DNA from 2 places in the Kocuria sp. WRN011 genome. Region 1 is predicted to be linked to the other one. Evidence: predicted binding sites of a transcription regulator. Region 1 holds the regulator's gene; the other holds the start of a gene.
What was found. Region 1 encodes HrcA, which represses chaperone genes, less so after heat shock. Its sites were predicted from a motif close to TTNGCACTCGNNNNNNNCGAGTGCNAA; they were not measured.
Positions count from the first base shown of each region.

Region 1 (10,440 bases):
ATCGTTTCGACAGGCGCGTCGCGCCCCAGGAACTCTTCGAGCAGGCCCCGCTGAAGGGTGAACATGGCTTCGCGTTCGTCCTCTTCCACGTGGTCGTGTCCGAGGAGGTGGAGCATGCCGTGCACGGTGAGCAGGCACAGTTCGTCCTGTGTACTGTGCCCCGCCGCTTGTGCCTGTCGTTCGGCCACTGGCGGGCAGAGCACGATGTCTCCGAGCACGCCCAGGCTCGGTTCGGTCTCCGTGCCGGCCGTCAGCTCATCCATGGGGAAGGACATCACGTCCGTGGCACCGGGCAGGTCGAGCCACTGGACGTGCAGCTCGGCCATCTCGTCCTCGTCCACCACCGAAATGGACAGCTCCGTGTCCGGGTGAAGGTGCCAGCGAGCGAAGGCGAGGTCGGTCAGTGCGGTCAGTTGTTCCAGGTCCACGGCGCGGTAGGCGGCGGGGAACGTCGCTTGTTCTTCCGGGGAGTCCCACGGGGTGTCGATGGAAATGCTCATGCTCGCTCGTTCTGCTCGCCCTGTTCGAGGGGAGCCGAAGCGGCCGCCCTGCGCTCATCCTTGCGGCGACGGCGCTCGTTCCGGTGCCGGTTGGTGGTGGCGAACTGATCGTAGGCGGCCACGATCTCGCCCACGAGTTCGTGGCGCACCACGTCCTGGGCCGTGAGCTCGCAGAACGCGATGTCGTCAATGTTCTGGAGCACGTGCTGCACCTGGCGCAGGCCCGACGACGTGCTGCCGGGCAGGTCCACCTGGGTGACGTCGCCGGTGACCACAATGCGCGAACCGAAACCCAGGCGGGTGAGGAACATCTTCATTTGTTCCGGCGTGGTGTTCTGCGCCTCGTCGAGGATCACGAAGGCGTCGTTCAGGGTGCGGCCGCGCATGTAAGCCAGCGGAGCCACCTCAATGGTGCCCGCTTCCATGAGACGCGGAATGGACTCCGGGTCCATCATGTCGTGCAGCGCGTCGTAGAGCGGGCGCAGGTACGGATCGATCTTGTCGTTGAGGGAACCCGGCAGGAACCCCAGGCGCTCGCCAGCCTCCACGGCGGGGCGAGTGAGGATGATCCGGCTGACCTCTTTGGCCTGCAGAGCGCGCACGGCCTTGGCCATGGCCAAGTAGGTTTTACCCGTACCGGCCGGGCCCACGCCGAAGACCACGGTGTGCTCGTCGATGGCGTCCACGTAGTGCTTCTGGTTCACCGTCTTGGGCCGGATGGTCTTGCCGCGGGTCGACAGGATGCTCGTCGACAGCGCACTGGCCGGGCGCATGCCTTCGGCCTCGCGCAGCATGCGCGTCACGCGCATGACGGTTCGCTCCGTGATCTCGGTCCCTCGTTGAGCCAGGACCACGAGTTCTTCGAGCAGTGCAGCGGCCGAGCGCGTGTCGTGCACGGGCCCCTCAAAGGCAACGTCAACGTCGCGCACGGTGATGCGCACGGCGGGAAAGTTCTGTTCAAGAAGGCGCAGCGTGGCATCGGCTTGTCCAAGTGCGCGGAGAGCGGTGTCCCGGTCGGGCATGTGCACGACAACGCGGGTGTGGCCTTCGTGGTCTTGTGGGTTCGGATCGGCCCCGGATACATGATCAGTCATTGGGGTCCAGCCTACCGCTCGTTGTGTTGCAGGTTGATAACGGTTTCACCCAGGACGCACTTCTGGGTTCATCGCCACCTGTAACTGTGGGTATCTTGGTCCACCGGTACCAAACTCGTACGTTCTGCGCGCTCTCAACTCGTGTGCGGCGATCAACTGCTACAGCTCATACCGGGGTGGTGAACTCATGGAACACAGGCATTACTCTGCCCGCAATGCGGCGGTCCTACTGTCCGCGGGTCTTGCCGTGAGCCTGGTTCTCTCCGCATGCGGGTCCGCCAATGACCGCGCGACCAATGCCTCGAGCACCGCTCCCAGGATTGCCTCCGCACCCATGAACACGGACAACGCCTACGAGGGCGTCGCCACCGAACAGACTCCGGTCTACTGGGCCGGAAGCGGAGCGCAAGAGGGCTACCTCTTCCGGGAGTTCCGCACCGCCTCCAACGCGGACACCGTGGATCCCGTGGCCGAAGCCGTAGTCATGATGACCACGCTGTCGCCCCTCGACGAGGATTACCGTTCGATGTGGACCCAGGTGGAGAACGTGGGCACTTCCGTGTCCCCGGATGGAACCATCACCGTGGACATGCCCTCCACCGCCTTTGCGAGCAGGCTTTCGGAGGACGACGCGGAACTTGCACTCCAACAACTCGTCTACACCGTGTCCGCTGCAGCCGTTACGGCTGGACTCCTCGATGCCGCTACGGCCAAAGAAGTTCGCGTCCTGGTGGACGGTGAAACCGGATACAAGGCTTTCGGTTCCGTGAACCTGGATGAACCGATTTCCCGTGACGCCTCGATAGCCTCACCGGTGTGGTTGATCGATCCCCAGACCGGTACGGAAGCGGGTCAGACCATGACGATCTTCGGCAGGGTGCTGCCGGAATACGCATCGGCCCGGTGGGAAGTCATTCCGGAGGGCGAAGATCGACCTGTGAAATCGGGAGAGATTTCTGAACCGAAGAACACACCCGCGTCCACCTCCGGAACCGAGTTACGTTTCCCGGTCGAGGTTCCCGCCGGTGAGTACACGGTGCGGGTCATCGGTGTGAATGACGCAGGACAAGAGGTCAAGGACGACCACACCGTCACGGTCGTCGAAGACTGAGCAACCTACCCGAACTCACCTTTCGTGTAGGGCCTCGGTTCACGCCCTGATCGCCGATGAGCGAGCCACGGCGGCGCTGGACCTCAGGCCCAACGCCCGGTCAAGGCACACAATGCGGCCAGAGCTGCCGGTCCGGCGGTCGAGGCGCGCATGACCTCGTGGCCGAGCTTCAGGGGTCTCGCCCCTGCCGCGACGAACCGATTCAGTTCCTGATCGCTGATCCCGCCCTCTGGGCCCACGATCACACCGATCGACTCGGCTCCGGAGAGCTCTTGGGATTCGAGACCGCCCCAGGAGACAGCGGAGGACTCGTGCAGCACGAACCACAAAGTTCCGCTTTCCTGTTGCATCAAGGAGGCAAGGCCGCTCGAATTCACGTGCTCCCCGAGCTCGGGCCAGCGCGCACGCCGTGACTGCTTGGCCGCAGCGGCCATCGTGGACTGCCATTTGGCGAGAGTCTTGGCGGCGCGTTCGGGCTTGAGTCGCACAATGCTTCGGTCTGCCTGCCACGGGATCACCCGGTCCACGCCCAGCTCGGTGGCGCTCTCGGCGGCCTGCAGATCACGGTCACCCTTGGCCAGCGCCTGGACCAGAACGAACTCGGTGGCGGGGGCGGGCTCCTGCGTCACGGAGACGACCCGAACGGTCATGGTGTCTTTCTCACCGCTCACGAATTCGCACGCTGCCCGCTTCCCGGCGCCGTCCACGAGATCGAGGGTCTCCCCCGCCCGTAGCCTGCGGACTGTGACCGCGTGGCGCGCCTCGGCGCCGGCGAGGACGAACTCCTCACCGGCGCTCGCGCCGTTCAGTTCGGAACCGTCGGCGAAGAAGACCGGATCCGTCACAGATCGTTGAACCGATCCTTGAGCCGGGAGAAGAAGCCACCGGAGGACGGCGTGTTCATGGTGGTTGCGTCCGAGCGGCGCTCATTGCGCAGGGTGGCCAACTGCTCGATCAAGTCCCGCTGCTCGGAGTTGAGATCCTGCGGGGTCTCCACCTCGATGTGCACCTGAAGATCACCGCGGCCCTTGCCACGCAGGTGGGTCACGCCCAGATCCTCGAGCGTCACGGTGGCACCCGACTGGGTGCCCGAGGCGACGTCGACGTCGCGAGCGCCGTCGAACGTGTCGAGCTGGACCGTGGTACCCAGGGCGGCTGAGGTCATGGGAATGCGGAGGCGGGCGTGCAGGTCGTCGCCTTCGCGATGGAAGGTGGGGTCGGGATCGACCTTGAGTTCCACGTAGAGGTCACCGTTGGGTCCGCCGGCGGTACCGGCCTCACCCTGACCCGAGAGTCGGATGCGGTTACCGGACTGGACGCCCGCCGGAATCTTGATGGTGAGCGGGCGGCGGTCACGCACGCGACCCTCGCCGTAGCATTCGTGGCATGGGTTCTCGATCACGGTGCCGAAGCCGTTACAGGACGCGCACGGTGCCTGGGTGGTCACCACACCCAGGATCGACTGCTTCTGGTACTGCATGTGACCGGAGCCGCGGCACATGGAGCACGTGGTGGGGCTGGTGCCGGGCTGGCAGCACGAACCTTGACACGTGGGGCAGACGACCGCGGTGTCCACGGTGATGTCCTTCTCAATGCCGAACACTGCGTCCTTCAGCGAAATGCGCACGTTGATGAGCGCGTCCTGGCCCTGTCGGGTACGGGACTGGGGCCCGCGCTGCCCGGCGGCACCGGCGCCCTGGAAGAAGGTCTCGAAGATGTCCGCGAAACCGAAGCCGGAGCCGGGGAAGCCCCCGCCGAAACCGGTGTCGGTTCCGTTCTCGTTACCCGTGGCGTCGTAGACGCGGCGCTTTTCCGGGTCCGCCAGGACATCGTTCGCGTGGGACACACGCTTGAACTCTTCGGCGGCCTCCGGGGAGGGATTCACGTCCGGGTGGAGTTTGCGGGCCTTCTTGCGGTAGGCACGCTTGATCTCTTCCGGGCTGGCATCCCGGGTCACGCCCAGGGTTTCGTAGTGATCGCTCACGATGGAATCGATTCTTCTTTCGTCAGTGTGTGTTTCTCAACGCGGATGGGGAACGGTGCCACGGTGGGCGCCGCTACTCCCCCAGCGTGTGGGACAAATAGCGTGCCACGGCGCGGACCGCGGCCATGGTGGAGGGGTAATCCATTCGGGTGGGACCCACCACGCCCAGTTTGGACACGGATTCTGGGCCGTAGCCGGTGGCCACCACGGAAGTTTCCGCGAGCGGGTCGTCGGTACTGTCGGACCCGATACGCACGGCCACACCACGGACATCCTGTTGCATCTCTGACAACAATCGCAGCATGACCACTTGTTCCTCAAGTGCTTCGAGCACGGGACCGATACTGAGAGCAAAGTCACCGCTGAAGCGCGCCAGGTTGGCCGTGCCGGCCATGACCAGTCGGTGGTCCTCCGACGACGCCGCGAGCGACGCGAGTGCCTCGGCCACCACCGTGCCGGCCTCGGCCAGTTCCGGGGGCAGCTGCCGAACCAGGTTCGAGGCGCCCGCGGGTACGTCCTGCAGGGGCCGCCCCATGACCGACGCCAGCACACGGGCCCGCAGCTCCATGAGTTCGTGCTCGGGCAGTGCCCGGCTCACTTCAACGATGCGCTGCAGGACCCGGCCGGACGTGGGAATGAACACGACCAGCAGGGAGGTGCCGCCCACGTCCACGAGCTCCACGTGGCGCAGGGTGGTGCCGGAGGCCGCCGGGTACTGGATCACTGCCACCTGGTGCGTTAGCTGGGCGAGGAGCCGCACGGTGCGTTCCATGGCGTCGTCGAGGTCGTCCGCGCCGTCCAGGAACGACTGGATGGCGCGTTTCTGCGGAGACGACAATGGCCGAACCGAGGCAATCTGGTCCACGAAGGTGCGGTAACCCTTGTCCGTAGGGATGCGGCCGGAACTGGTGTGCGGGGCCACGATCAGGCCGTCTTCCTCCAACGCGGCCATGTCGTTGCGGACGGTGGCGGAGGAAACGCCCAATTGATGCCGTTCCACCAGCGCCTTGGATCCCACGGGCTCCCGTGAATGGACGTAGTCCTCGACAATGGCCCGCAAGATTTCTGCTCTGCGCGGCTGGCTCACTCGTGTCACCTCCCCGGCGTGGACGGGCTTGCACCATGGATCTGGTCTCCGTGGCTATTTTGGCACTCAATGGTTGACAGTGCTAATTCACATGAGTCTACCCCCGGTCTCCCCGCACGCTATTTGGTACGCTCGCGGCTGATCATCCACCCCGCACGTGAGGACGGCGCATCGTGACAGCATCCGGTTGGACCTGGGGCCCGCAGGATTTGACCAGCCCAGCGGTGGCCCGCACCGGACCCGTGCCCCGCGAGACCGCGCTGGAACCCGGCATGGTTCTCGAAGATGCGCAGACCGGCTGGGTGGGTGCCGCGGTGAGCCTGGAAACCATTGGTGGTATGCGCGTGGTCGGTCTGGAGGACCGGCACGGGAAGATCAAGACCTTTCCGCTCGGACCCGGGTTCCTGCTCGACGGTGAGCCCATCAAGCTGGGGCCACCCGCGCGAAAGACCGGGCCCAAGAAACCCGCTCGCACCCGCTCGGGCTCCGTGGCGGTGGAGGGGTTGCGCGCCAGCGTGGCCAAGGAGTCACGCATCTGGGTCGAGGGCTATCACGACGCCGAACTGGTCGCCAAGGTCTGGGGTCATGACTTGGCGGTCGAGGGCATCGTGGTGGAACCGCTGCACGGTATCGACGATCTTCCCGCGGCGGTCCGCGAGTTCAATCCGGGCCGCGAAAGACGACTCGGCGTTCTGGTGGACCACCTGGTCACAGGATCCAAGGAATCCAAGATCGCTGCGGACGCGCTGCGCGTTCCCGGGGCCCAGGGCAATTTGTTGGTCCTTGGCCACCCGTATGTGGACATCTGGCAGGCCGTGAAACCCTCGGTTCTGGGCTTACAGGAGTGGCCCGTGATTCCGCGCGGGATCGATTGGAAAACGGGCATGGCCAAGGCGCTGGGTCTGCCCCATAAGACTCCCGCGGACATCGGGCAGGCCTGGCAGCGGATTCTGGCCCGCGTGGACTCCTACTCGGACCTGGAACCATCACTGCTGGGACGGGTCGAGGAGCTCATCGATTTCCTCACGGCACCGCAGTAATTCCCACCGCGACGTCAACGGAGCAAACGCACTACCGAGGCTATGGATCAGAGCCAATGGTGACCGTTCGGGGTGGTGCGAGTAACACGACCGGCTCAGCTCGAACACAGACTCAGGCCCCTAGAATGAACCGAATACTTCAAGCGCAGCATCTCGCTGCACGACGGGCTCGTTGCCCCGGAAAGAGACATCTGTGGTTGATCAAGCCTCCGCCCCCTCCGGTTCCCGATCGGTGACCGGTGACGCTCCCGCTTTCGAGAGCATCTCCGCCCAGGCCGAACCCTTGGATATTTCCCAGGACAGGCAGTTCGCCACCCTCGCGCACCTGGGCGGTGTCTCCGGTGCACTGCCCAGCTACTTGATTCACCGCACGCTGGGTGATCGCGGACCGTTCACCCGCCAGGAGTCCCGCGAAGCGCTCAACTTTTCCCTGTTGCCCACCCTGATCATCCTGGTGGGCATCGCGTTGTCCCTGATTCCCGCGGTCGGTTGGGTCTTTGCCCTGGTAGCCGCCCTGACCTGGGTCGTTCTGGCGGTCCAATCGGTGATTGCCGGCATCAAGGTCAACCAGGGCGAGCCCTACCAATACCGCGGCAACACACACCTTTTCGACAAGCTGCAGACCAGGCGTTCCGCCAAGGCCTGATCCGCACCTCAGCTAAGACGACGCCGCCGCGTCCGGTTGATCCGGACGCGGCGGTTTTTGTTCGCGTTTCGTTCTACTGCCCTGCGCGCCACTTTGTGGTGGCATTCCACCGGACGGCTGCGCCCAGCGGCGGATACCTCACCAGTCGAGCAGGCGACGGGTCACGGCGTCGGCCACGAGACGACCTTGGTCGGTGAGTATCACGCGCCCAGCGATCGCGGCGGGCCCGTCCACCCAGCCGTCCGCGATGAGCCCGGCCACCGCGTTGCGCCCTTCGGGACGCAGACTTGAGGTCTCCAGACCCTCTCGTATGCGGATCCCCAGCATCACGTGCTCGAGGTACTGCGTGTCCGGGTCCAGGGTTTCGCGGCCCACGGCCGGTGATACCCCGTCACGGACCTTGTTCGTGTACGGCAGCGGGTGCTTGATGTTCCACCAGCGCACGCCGTCCATGTGGGAATGGGCTCCGGGGCCGATGCCCCACCAGTCCTGATTGCGCCAATACGCAATGTTGTGCGCGCTGCGGTTCTGCTCGGCGCTGCGGCCTTCGGCAGCGCGGGACCAGTTGGAGACCTCGTACCATTCGAATCCGGCTTCGCGCAGTAGGCGATCGGCCAGGATGTACTTCTCCGCCTGATCGTCGGGATCCACCTCGGGGACCTCACCGCGCCGGATCTGCGCTGCAAGCTTGGTGCCGTCCTCGATGATCAGCGAGTATGCGGAGATGTGGTCGGGTTCGAGCTCCAGGGCGGCCTCGACGGAGCGCTGCCAATCCGCCACGGTCTCCCCCGGTGTTCCGTAGATCAGGTCCACGCTGGCCGAGAGTCCCGCCTTGCGCGCACCCGCCACCGCCAGTGGAACATTGGCCGGAGTGTGGGTACGTTCCAGGACCTGCAACACGTGCGGAACGGCAGACTGCATACCGAAGGACACCCGCGTCACTCCCGCTTCCGCGAGGATCTCGAACGTGCAGTCCGTGACCGAGTCCGGGTTGGCCTCCACCGTGACCTCGGCATCCGGAGCGAGTCCAAAGCTGTCCCTGGCCTGGACCAGGACATCGGCGAGGTTCTCGGCCGGGAGCAAGGTGGGTGTGCCGCCGCCGAAGAACACGCTGTGCAGCGGGCGCGGGGGTGCCCCAGCGGCGTCGAGAACGGAACGGCCGAAACGGACTTCCGCGGCGGCGTCGTGATGGTAATCGTCGCGGGACACGCCCGGGCCTAGCTGCGACATTGTGTAGGTGTTGAAGTCGCAGTACCCGCAGCGCACGGCGCAGAACGGGACGTGCACGTACAGGCTCAGCGTGCGATCGCCCGCTCGGGCCACCGCACTCGAGGGCAGGGACCCGTCCGCGGGAGCCGGGTCCCCTTCGGGCTGAGCGGGCATTACTTCTTCTTGTCCTTGCCCGATTCTTCATCGGAGGACAGCGCGGCCACGAAGGCCTCCTGGGGAACCTCAACGCGGCCCACCATCTTCATGCGCTTCTTGCCTTCCTTCTGCTTCTCGAGCAGCTTGCGCTTACGGGAGATGTCGCCGCCGTAGCATTTGGAGAGCACGTCCTTGCGGATCGCACGGATGTTTTCGCGCGCGATGATGCGCGAGCCGATGGCCGCCTGAATGGGCACTTCGTACTGCTGACGCGGGATCAGGTTCTTGAGCTTGCCGGTCATGACCACCCCGTAGGAGTAGGCCTTGTCCTTGTGGGTGATGGCGCTGAACGCATCCACTTGCTCGCCCTGCAGCAGGATGTCCACCTTGACCAGGTCCGCGGCTTGTTCGCCGTCCGCCTTCCAGTCCAGGGAGGCGTAACCGCGGGTCTTGGACTTGAGCAGATCGAAGAAGTCGAACACGATTTCCGCGAGCGGTAGGCGGTAGCGCAGCTCCACGCGGTCCTCGGAGAGGTAATCCATCCCCTTCATCTCGCCGCGCTTGGACTGGCACAGTTCCATGACCGCGCCGATGAACTCGGAAGGCACGAGCACCGTGGCGGAGACCATCGGCTCGCGGATCTCGTTGATGCGGCCCTCGGGGAACTCGGACGGGTTGGTCACCTCGGTCTCTGTGTTGTCCTCGAGCGTCACGTTGTAGGACACCGAGGGTGCCGTGGAGATCAGGTCCAGGTTGAACTCGCGCTCCAACCTGTCGCGGGTGATCTCCAAGTGGAGCAAACCCAGGAAGCCGCAGCGGAAACCGAAGCCCAACGCGGTGGAGGTCTCGGGTTCGTAGACCAGAGCGGCGTCGTTGAGCTGGAGCTTTTCGAGTGCGTCGCGAAGGACGGGGTAATCCGAGCCCTCGACCGGGAACAGGCCCGAGAAGACCATGGGCTTGGGGTCTTCGTAACCGCCCAGGGATTCCTCGGCGGGCTTGATGTGGGAGGTGACCGTATCGCCCACGCGGGACTGGCGGACGTCCTTCACGCCGGTGATCAGGTAACCCACTTCGCCCACGCTGAGTCCCTTGGACGGCATGGGCTCGGGGGAAATTACACCGATTTCCAGCATTTCATGAGCGGCGCCCGTGGACATCATGCGGATACGTTCACGGGGCTTGAGGGTGCCGTCCACCACGCGCACGTAGGTGACCACGCCGCGGTAGGTGTCGTACACGGAATCGAAGATCATCGCGCGTGAGGGGGCGTCCTTGACACCTTGGGGCGGCGGTACGTCCTGCACGATCTTGTCCAGCAACGCTTCAACGCCCATGCCGGTCTTGCCGGAGACGCGCAGCACCTCTTCAGGCTCCACGCCGATCAGGTTCGCGAGTTCTTCCGCGTACTTGTCCGGCTGGGCCGCGGGTAGATCGATCTTGTTGAGCACGGGGATGATCGTGAGATCGTTCTCGAGCGCCAAGTAGAGGTTCGCCAGCGTCTGGGCCTCGATGCCCTGCGCGGCGTCCACCAACAGAAGAGTGGCTTCGCACGCGGCCAAGGAACGGGAGACTTCGTACGTGAAGTCCACATGGCCGGGGGTGTCGATCATGTT
Region 1 covers NZ_NSGI01000006.1:130,934-141,373, forward strand. The annotation lists gene ybeY (rRNA maturation RNase YbeY) at 1-500, opposite strand, end outside; gene CKW39_RS09810 (PhoH family protein) at 497-1,594, opposite strand; gene CKW39_RS09815 (GerMN domain-containing protein) at 1,782-2,705, shown strand; gene CKW39_RS09820 (16S rRNA (uracil(1498)-N(3))-methyltransferase) at 2,789-3,550, opposite strand; gene dnaJ (molecular chaperone DnaJ) at 3,547-4,689, opposite strand; gene hrcA (heat-inducible transcriptional repressor HrcA) at 4,763-5,776, opposite strand; gene CKW39_RS09835 (DUF3097 domain-containing protein) at 5,950-6,816, shown strand; gene CKW39_RS09840 (DUF4870 domain-containing protein) at 7,010-7,462, shown strand; gene hemW (radical SAM family heme chaperone HemW) at 7,601-8,845, opposite strand; gene lepA (translation elongation factor 4) at 8,845-10,440, opposite strand, start outside.

Region 2 (10,440 bases), on a different contig from region 1:
TGGTGTCCGATATGTCATACAGGGGGTCATGTCGCCCGCTGTCACCGTTTCGGGAGTACGGTGATGGCATGGTGCGAATTCTCATTTTGGCTGCCCTGATCGTGGCGGCAATCGCTACGGTCACGGCCGCAATACTCGGTCCCTGGGGATGGTGGATCCCCGCTGTCATCTTCATCCTGCTGCTACTGCTCGGTATTCGAGACGCCGTGCAAACCCGGCACTCGATCCTCCGAAACTTCCCGGTGCTCGGACACGCGCGCTATTTCCTGGAGGAGATCCGCCCGGAGATTCAGCAGTACTTTATCGAGCGCAACTGGGACGGTAAGCCGTTCAGCCGCGATCAGCGTTCTTTGATCTACTCGCGTGCCAAGGGTTTCAAGGGTGACAAGGCCTTCGGTACCGAGCTCAACGTCAATCAGCCCGGCTACGAATACTTCATCCAGTCCATCGCACCCAAAGCGGTACCTGATCTGGGTCACCGTGTCCGATTGGGCGGCCCGGACTGCACGCAGCCCTATGACGCTTCGCTGCTCAATATTTCGGCCATGAGTTTCGGTTCACTGTCCAAGAACGCGGTACTGGCCATGAACAAGGGTGCGGCACAGGGCGGGTTCGCGCACGACACCGGTGAGGGTGGCCTGACCAAGTACCACCGTGCCTACAACGCAGATCTCATGTGGGAGTTCGGCTCGGGATATTTCGGAACCCGTGACAAGGACGGCCAGTTCGACCCCGAGAAGTTCCGGGAGAAATCCAACCTGGAACAGGTCAAGGCCATCACCGTGAAGCTGTCGCAGGGTGCCAAGCCCGGTCTGGGCGGTGTTCTCCCGGGAAACAAGGTCACTGAAGAGATCGCCGAGGCCCGCGGCGTACCGGTTGGCGAGACCTGTATTTCTCCGGCCAGCCACTCCGCATTCACCACGCCACGCGAACTGGTTCGCTTCATCGGCCAGTTGCGTGAACTCTCGAATGGTAAGCCCATTGGCTTCAAGCTGTGCATCGGCTCCCGCGTGGAAATCCTGGCCATCTGTAAGGCCATGATCGAGGAGAAGATCACCCCCGACTTCATCATCGTGGACGGTTCCGAGGGCGGCACCGGTGCGGCACCTCTGGAGTACCAGGACCATGTGGGTACCCCGCTGGTCGAGGGCATCATCCTGCTCCACAATGCACTGGTGGGCACCGGGCTGCGTGACCGCATCAAGATCGGTGCGGCCGGCAAGATCATCTCGGGTCACGACATCGTGCGCCACATCATTCAGGGCGCGGACTTCTGCATGAGCGCTCGCGCCATGATGATGGCCGTTGGCTGTATCCAGGCTCAGAAGTGCCACACCAACACCTGCCCCGTGGGCGTGGCCACTCAGGATCCCAAGTTGTACCGTGCCCTGGACGTCGATTCCAAGGGCGATCGTGTGGAGCGCTACCACCGCTTGACCGTTGAAGAGGCCGGACAGATCATCGCCACCATGGGTTGCGAGAGCCCGGAACAGATGACGCGCCAGATGCTGCGCCGTCGCATTACCGCAACCGAGAGCGTTTCCTACGAGTCGCTCTACCGTTGGCTGGATCGCGGTGAACTGTTCGAAGGTGTAGAAGGCGGCTGGGGCGAGGACTGGGACTACGCCAGCGCTGACAGCTTCACCCCGGGTCACCCTGGCAAGTATGTGTACAACGATCGCACCGAGTTCACTCACGAAGGGGAGACCACGGTGCGTCGCGAACCGGAACTGGCAACCGTGGCACAAGGATCCTCCGCAATGGGTTCGGACGTCACGCCTGAGCCTCGGCATGGCACTGCCCCTCGATTGGCCGACCACGAATTGACCGGGACCGCCTCGAGACAGGACGATCGCCGGTCCAGCAATGTGGGAGATACCAAACGCGCCGAGGGTCAACCCGGTACCGAGCCCGGTGCCCAGCACACGACTACGAGTCCGGATGAGACCGACGGGCACGTGGACCCTGCCGACAAGTAAGATCGGAAACTGACCTAGAATGTGGGTCGGAGATTCCTCCTGAGGCGGCGTCGCGACCAGCGGCGTCGCCTCAGGTCCACCGAGCTACCGGTACCGAACCAGGATTGAGAGAGCCTTGCGAGAATTCACCGCACGCTTTGCCACTGACGAAGAAATTCGCGCGTGGGACTCCCACGTCACGGCCAATCCCTCCGGCGGCAACCTGCTGCAGTCCGAGGCCTTCGCGGAGGTCAAGAAGGACCACGGGTGGACCCCGCGCCACGTGGTGTACGAACCCACGGATGGTTCGCAGCCCAGTTACAACCTGGCTCTCGAAAAGCGTGTCCCCGGTCTCGGCAAGATCTGGTACATGATTAAAGGTCCGGACGTGGAGTCGATCGATGACATGCCCGGGATCGTGGCGGCCAACAAGAAATTCGTGGCAGGCGCCGCCAAAGGTGTCTTCGCGATCAAGTACGAGCCCGAAATTCTGGCCTCGGACTACGCGAGCGGCCTGCTGGCCCGCTGTGGCCTTGTGAAATCCTTCGAGATCCAGCCCAACGATTCCACCGCCGTGCTGGACACGACCCCCGATGAGAAGGCGCTGTTGAAGTCGCTGCACTCTCGTGGCCGTAATGCCGTGCGCCGCGCCACCCGCGAGGGCTGCGAGGTCGAACGGGTGGAACTCACCGAGGACAACATGCGGGCCATGTACGCCCTCATGGACACCGTGGGGCAGGGCCATGCAAAGGTCACCCTGCGTTCCTACGAGTACTACCGCGCCTTCTGGACCAATTTTGCCGAACGCGGCCAAGGTCGGCTCTACTTCACCTACGAGGACGGCGAACCCTCGGTGGGTGCCTACGTGATCGCGTACGGCTCCAAGGGCACCTACAAGGACGGCGGTTCCAAGCCGCGCCGCAAGCAGTACGGTGATTCGCACCTGCTTCAGTGGCAGGCCATTCTGGATCTCAAGAACGACTTCGAGATCGAACAGTACGACTTCTGCGGTACGCCGCCCAGCGACCAACTCAAGAACAAGGAGCACCACTACTACGGTCTGGGGTTGTTCAAGACGAGTTTCACCAAGACGGTCGTGGACTATGTGGGCGTGTGGGACCAGCCACTGAACAAAGCCAAGTACGCGGCGTGGGCCAACCTCGGAGAAAAGGTGCAGCGTCAGCTCTGGGTTCGCCGTACCGGTCAGCCGTTCTACTGATCCGTGGCGGTGTAGAAACTCGTCTGTACACCGTTCATCACCACTAGCAGTAACCTGCGGGGTCAGGGAGGTTCAACGGCATTGAGCGTGACCGAGCAACTTCGGGAGCTTGCCCATCACGGGTATCCGTCCTCGGGGGCAGACCCCTGGCATGATGACCTGGGTGGTGAGCCCTTCGGCCCGGGTGGCGACACCTCACTGACGGATGCGGCTCGCCCGATCACGATGTACGGCTTCTCCCCGGTAGCCGTCAGGCCCACGGAATCTCAGGCCGCCCGTGCACAGACTCGCGCGCAGCTCGCTACGGGACTGCAGCCGGTCGTCCCGGCCGATGGTTCAGACACGGCACGAACTGGCAGTGTGTCGTCGCAGGTCGGTGCCCTGCCGGTACTCACCCCTAGCCAGATCGAGGCGGACAAGGCAGGGGCCACCCCGCGCCCTCAGGGTGCCGCGGCGACTAGGCCGGTCACCCAGATCTCTCGTCGCGGTTCGGCGCAGACCACCGCGGTGGAACGTCCCGAAACCTCCGGGATCGCCCACGAACCCGCGCCTGCCACCACGCAGGTACCCCGCGGCGCCTACCCGTCCACGCGTACGCGGGTCGCGCGGTCTTCCAAGGACAAACTCAAGTCGATGATCCGGGGCGACGCCGCTCCGACCGCACCCATGCGCGTGGTCGATCGACTCACTGCCACGCCGTTCCACAACCTCAGGCGTTTCGGGGACAGCAACGATCGGCAGGCTCGCCGGACTCTTAACTTTGCACTGCGGTTGGCCGAAACCATGTTCCACTACGGCGCCGACGCCCTGGACGTGGAGAACGCGATCGTTGCGGTGTGTGCCACCTACGGCGTGGAAAACCTCGAAGTGGACATCACCAACCAGTCGGTGACCATCAACTATGTCGCTGAGATGACCGAAACCGGCAAGCTCACGGCCGCCGGCCGGAGCACCGACGGCACGGGACAAATCACCAAGTCCCGCACCAGCCAGGACGTGCTGGACGACCCCAACACGTACAGCCACACGGTCATGCGCGTTGTGCGGTCCTGGACCGACAACTATGCCGGGCTGGCCAATTCGCATCAGCTGGTGACCCGCATCATCGAGGGCACCATGCCCCTCAAGGAAGCCGAACGGGAGCTCACCGAGATCAATTCACGGCCCAAGCCGTACCCCAAGTGGGCGGTGTGGTTGGCCACCGTGGTAGCAGCGGCCACCATCACCGTAGCCATCGGCGGTGGCGCGGCCGGAGCCTTGGTCGCGGCGGTCTCGTCGGTTCTGGTCCAGGTCGTCTCGTCGAAGCTCGGCGCCTGGCGCATCCCGGAGTTCTTCGCGCTGGCGGCCAATGCCCTGATCGTGACGCTCGCGGCCATGGGGATCTCGGCATTGGGAGTGGACCTGTCACCACCCAGAGTCATCGCGGGTGGCATCATCATGCTGCTGCCCACCACGCGCATGGTGTCCACCATGCAGGACGCCATCAACGGGTTCCCCGTGACCGCCATGGGACGACTGATGTCCACGTCCTTCGCTTTCCTCGGAATCATCGCCGGGATCGCGGTGGGTATCGCCCTCTCCGGATACTTGGGGATTCCGCGCATCGACGTGTCCCAGTCCTCGTTCACACCGCCGGATGCGTTGACCAACACGGTCTTCATGCTCATCTCCACGGCCTTGGTGGCCGTGACCATGCAGGCCAAACCGCGGCACATCTTCCCCGCGGTACTGGCAGCGTTGGCGGGGCTGTTGGTGTTCCATATCGGCGGAGATTACGGGCTGGGGGCCCGACTGGATACGGCTCTCGGCGCAACCACCACCGGGTGTGTAGCAGCCTTGCTCGCAGCGCGCTCACGTATCCCGCAGACGATCCTGGCCATCCCGGCCATGACCTACCTGTTGCCCGGGCTCTCCATCTTCCGCGGTATGTATGCCATCACCGTGGAGGTGGAGACCACGGGGGACGGTTTCACCGGCCTGATCAATGCCATGGCGTCCATCGTGATGATGGCTTCCGGTGTCGTGCTCGGAAGCTACCTGATGCGACCGTTCGTGGAGCGCATGAAGATCTTCTCGTTGCGCCGGAACCGGCGCCGCTGACGTGACTGACTCACCGGACTAACATGCCCGGGAGGGCGAGGCGTTGGCGGAGCCAGCGAGCGGGATCTAGCGGACCTACGCCCGCTGGGCCGGGCCGGCGTTCCGGGATCAGAGAATCTTGCCCACGGGCAGTTTCTTCTCCGCCTGGAAGAGGTCCTCGTTGCGTCCTGCGGCCCAGTAACCGGACAGTGATACCTGCGAGCGGTCCAGGTTGCGACGGTCGAAGAGTTCCTTGCGGGCTTCTTTCATGGCTTCGCGCTCACCGTGCACGAAAGCCTGGACCCCGGTCAGGTCCGAGGGCCACTCGGCCTGGGCGATCGCCACAACGAGGGCTCGTTCACCTGGTTGCTGACTCGAGCGGTAGACCCAGCGAATCTCGACATTCTCCGGAACGGCCACGTCATCGAGGTCATGCTGGTGTGCGGGGCCCTGCACCTCGAGGATTGCCAACCCCCGGGCGGTCTCAGGAAGAGCTTCGACGTTCGCCAGGACGGCGGGAATGGCGGCCTCGTCGCCGGCCAGCAGTGTCCAGGAAGCGTTCGGATCGGGTTCCCATTTCCCCCCGGGCCCCACGGCCACGAGGCGATCGCCCGGCTTGGCGGTGGCCGCCCACGGGCCCGCGTGACCCTCGATGCCGTGCAGGGCGACGTCGATCCACAAGGTGCCCGCGGCGGCGTCGTAGCGGCGCAGCGTCATGTGACGCGTGACGGGCAGGTCCTCGGGAGCCGCCGATTCGCGCACGGACCAATAATCCGGGAACTCGCCCGCGGGCGTCTCGGCCAGCGTGGCGTCCGAGAAGAACACGAGTTTGACGTATTTTTCAGGCGGGGTGATGTCCTGATAATCCTCATGGTTGAGGATGCTGCACACCACGCGCACCATGCCCGGGGAGAGTTCTTTGCGTTCGACCACCTCGAGATTGAGCTGAGGCTTCCGAGGTTTACGCGCGGTGCTCTTGTCCATGACCCCAGCTTAGGTGTTCCTAAGCAGGGATCGTCCAGTTGACGGGCTGGGCACCTAGTTCTTCGAGCAGCGCATTCGCACGGGAGAATGGGCGCGAGCCGAAGAATCCGCGGGACGCGGAGAGCGGCGAGGGGTGTACCGATTCCACGGTGGGCGCCCCGCCCAGCCACTGCTTGGTGTCTCGGGCGTCCCGGCCCCACAGAATTCCGACCAGGGGAGTGCCGCGCTGGGCCAGGGCCTTGATCGCGCACTCCGTGACGGTCTCCCAGCCCTTGCCACGGTGCGATGCGGGGGAACCTTCTCGCACGGACAGGGCCCTATTCAACAGCATGACCCCCTGCTCGGACCACGACGAGAGATCCCCGTGTTCGGGCGGCGACACATCCAGATCGGACTGTAGTTCCTTGTAGATGTTCTGCAGGGAACGGGGAATCGGTCGAACGTGGGGCTGTACCGAGAAGGACAGGCCCATGGCGTGCCCCGGAGTGGGGTACGGATCTTGACCGACGATGAGGACTTTCACCTCCGAGAAGGGCTCCTGGAAGGCCCGGAAAATGTTCTCGCCGCTCGGGAAGGTGCGGTGGCCTGCGGCGTGCTCGGTACGCAGGAATTCGCCCATGTTCCGAATGGTCGGCTCCACGGGTTGTAGCGCCTGTGCCCAGTCGTCGCTCATGATCTCGTTCAAGGGACGAGGGTCGGTCATGAGTGGATCTCCATTCACGGGTGGCTACGAATTACACGTATGAGATTACCGGTTAGGGTGGCTGTCATGGCTGAACCGGACGATGGGCTCGATTCCCTGGACAAGGCCATCCTGCAGCTGGAATCCGAGCACTGGAAGTATCGCGGCGCGAAAGAATCCGCGATACGGCAGCGCCTGGGCCTCAGCCCCGTGAATTACTACCAGCGCCTCAATGCACTGATCGACCGCGACGACGCCGCTCGGTTCGCTCCCATGCTGATCTCTCGTCTCCGCCGGGCGCGGCTGCGCTGACGGGTAGGAGAACTCGGAGCGGGCGTGGGATAGTAGAAGCAAACCCTGGCTGACCGGAAGCGCACATAATGAGTGAATACCCCCGCGACGAATTCGACGACGTTCCCGAGGACGGAACGCGTCAAGGTGCCCACCGAGGTCACAACCCTCAGGCTCGCACCGGTTCTCGCAAGGGATTTCTCGCCATCATCGGGGCGGGAATCCTGGCGCTGGCCGTGGGAGCCGTGGCGTTCGTGAATGCTCCGCGCACCGCTCAGGACGCCGTCGAGAACACCCCGTCACCATCGGGCAGCATCACTACAAGCACTTCCGAACCCAGCCCGTCAGAAACTTCGGACGACCCCACGAACGAACCCACAGATCCGGGGGCGCAAGTTCCAGCCGTACCCGGTGAGGGTGGCGTACCCGGCCAGGAGCCGGCCGCACCCGCGGATCCAGGCGCACCCCAGGACCCAGCTGCCCCGGTCGCACCCGAGTCACCAGCCGCTCCGGAAGCTCCCGCGCCTCCTGCACCGCCTGCACAGCCCGGTCCCGAGACCCCGGTCAATCCGGCGCCCGAGGTTCCAGGCGTTCCTCCCGAAGTACCGGGCGAAGGGGAAGCACCGGCCGGAGACCCTGCCGAGCCGGGCACCGGCGCGGCCGACTCCGAGCCCGGTGACTCCGCCGGTCGGGAACAAGCGGGCGCAGCCAACGGAGCGGACTCCTCTGATGCCGCTACCGGGAAGGCCGCCGACAACGCAGCCGAACCCGCCGTCACCTCACCGGACGCCGCGGCCGCCGCCGGGGCGTCCCAGAGTCCGTAGAAGTAGGCGTATTCGGCGTTTCAGCCCCGAATGAAACGTGAGTTCTCCTGACTCAAGACGTTTGCACTCTCCGGGGGCGAGTGCCAGTATTGACTTAGCACTCAGTTGAGTGGACTGCTAACCCCGGGTCCGGGGGAGGCCCACTCGCACGATCGAGTGAAAACCATCCATCACGGTGAGGTGCGTTTCGCACGGGTGAGGACCCGCGCGAACCATCGTCCGTCGCGGGCACCGTGATGAACAGATTTGTTTGTCAACCGTCCAGGAGGGACGCAACACATGGCAAAGATGATCGCATTTGACGAAGAGGCACGCCGCGGACTCGAGCGGGGTCTGAACACCCTCGCCGATGCCGTCAAGGTGACCCTTGGCCCGCGCGGACGCAACGTTGTTCTGGAGAAGGCCTGGGGCGCTCCCACCATCACCAACGATGGTGTGTCGATCGCCAAGGAAATCGAGCTCGAGGATCCGTACGAGAAGATCGGCGCCGAGCTCGTCAAGGAAGTTGCCAAGAAGACCGACGATATCGCCGGTGACGGTACCACCACGGCCACCGTGCTCGCACAGGCCCTGGTCAAGGAAGGCCTGCGCAACGTTGCCGCCGGTGCCGACCCGCTGTCGCTCAAGCGCGGTATCGAGAAGGCCGTTGCCGCCGTGACCGAGGAACTGCTGTCCTCGGCCAAGGAGATCGAGACCGAGGAAGAGATTGCCGCCACGGCGTCGATCTCCGCCGCTGACCCCGAGATCGGCAAGCTCATTGCTGCCGCCATGGAGAAGGTCGGCAAGGAAGGCGTCATCACGGTCGAGGAGTCCAACACCTTTGGGCTGGACCTCGAACTGACCGAAGGTATGCGCTTCGACAAGGGCTACCTGTCCGGTTACTTCGTGACCGACGCAGATCGTCAGGAAGCGGTCCTCGAGGATCCCTACATCCTGATCGTCAATTCCAAGATCTCCAACGTGAAGGACCTGGTCCCCGTCCTGGAGAAGGTCATGCAGGCCTCCAAGCCGCTGCTGATCATCGCCGAGGACGTCGAGGGCGAGGCCCTGGCCATGCTCGTGCTGAACAAGATGCGCGGGGCCGTGAAGTCCGTGGCCGTCAAGGCCCCCGGCTTCGGTGACCGTCGCAAGGCCCAGTTGGCAGACATCGCCATCCTCACCGGCGGTCAGGTCATCACCGAAGAGGTCGGCCTGTCCCTGGAGTCCGCAACTCTGGACCTGCTGGGCACCGCCCGCAAGGTGGTCGTCACCAAGGACGAGACCACCATCGTCGACGGCGCCGGCACTCAGGACGAGATCGAAGGCCGCGTGGCCCAGATCCGCGCGGAGATCGCCAACTCCGATTCGGACTACGACCGAGAGAAGCTGCAGGAGCGCCTGGCCAAGCTGGCCGGCGGTGTGGCAGTGCTCAAGGCTGGTGCCGCTACCGAGGTGGAGCTCAAGGAGCGCAAGCACCGCATCGAGGATGCCGTACGCAACGCCAAGGCAGCCGTTGAAGAGGGCATCGTCGCCGGTGGTGGCGTGGCACTCATCCAGGCCGGTCAGAAGGCCTTCGACAAGCTGCAGCTCACCGGTGACGAAGCAACTGGCGCCAACATCGTCAAGGTGGCCATCGACGCACCGCTCAAGCAGATCGCCGCGAACGCGGGCATGGAGCCCGGCGTTGTCGTGGACAAGGTGCGCGGCCTGCCCACCGGTCACGGTCTCAACGCCGCAACTGGTGAATACACCGACCTGATGGCTGCGGGCATCAACGACCCGGTCAAGGTGACCCGCTCTGCGCTGCAGAACGCGGCCTCCATCGCCGGCCTGTTCCTCACCACCGAGGCAGTCGTCGCGGACAAGCCCGAGCCCGAGGCTCCCGCCGGTGCCGGTGCGGATCCCATGGGTGGCATGGGCGGCATGATGTAAGCAGTGCCCTAGGGCACGCTTGACCGCCTCGTGCGGTTCAGCCGTCACAGAGCCCCCGGAACGCAGTTCAGCTGCGTTCCGGGGGCTCTGTCGTGCGCCTATGATCGGAGCTAGACAGGAGGTGCACCGTGTGGGAGTGGGACGAAGAATTCTGGGCCCAGGCCACGGCGGTGCTGCTCGCCTTCGGTTTGTGCACCGTTGTGGGGGTGGAACGACAGTTCAGGCGAAAATCCGCCGGAATTCGCACCCACGCACTAGTGGGCACGGGCTCGGCCATTTTCACGCTGGTTTCCGCCTATGGTTTCCATGTGCTTCCCGGAATCGAGCAGGGACCGGGAGATCCCTCGCGTATCGCGGCGCAGGTGGTTACGGGAATCGGGTTCCTTGGGGCGGGGGTCATTTTCCTGCACAAAGACGTGGTTCACGGGCTGACAACGGCCGCGAGCGTTTGGGTTGCTGCGGCAGTGGGCATGGCTTGTGGGGCCGGGCTGT
Region 2 covers NZ_NSGI01000002.1:370,945-381,384, reverse strand. The annotation lists gene CKW39_RS04450 (FMN-binding glutamate synthase family protein) at 69-1,979, shown strand; gene CKW39_RS04445 (peptidoglycan bridge formation glycyltransferase FemA/FemB family protein) at 2,095-3,177, shown strand; gene CKW39_RS04440 (threonine/serine exporter ThrE family protein) at 3,265-5,277, shown strand; gene CKW39_RS04435 (siderophore-interacting protein) at 5,386-6,240, opposite strand; gene CKW39_RS04430 (uracil-DNA glycosylase) at 6,260-6,943, opposite strand; gene CKW39_RS04425 (DUF3263 domain-containing protein) at 7,010-7,234, shown strand; gene CKW39_RS15700 (hypothetical protein) at 7,303-8,037, shown strand; gene groL (chaperonin GroEL) at 8,317-9,948, shown strand; gene CKW39_RS04410 (MgtC/SapB family protein) at 10,077-10,440, shown strand, end outside.
Region 2: a site for HrcA is predicted at 8,132-8,158, ahead of groL (chaperonin GroEL). Genes of this name have one in related genera too.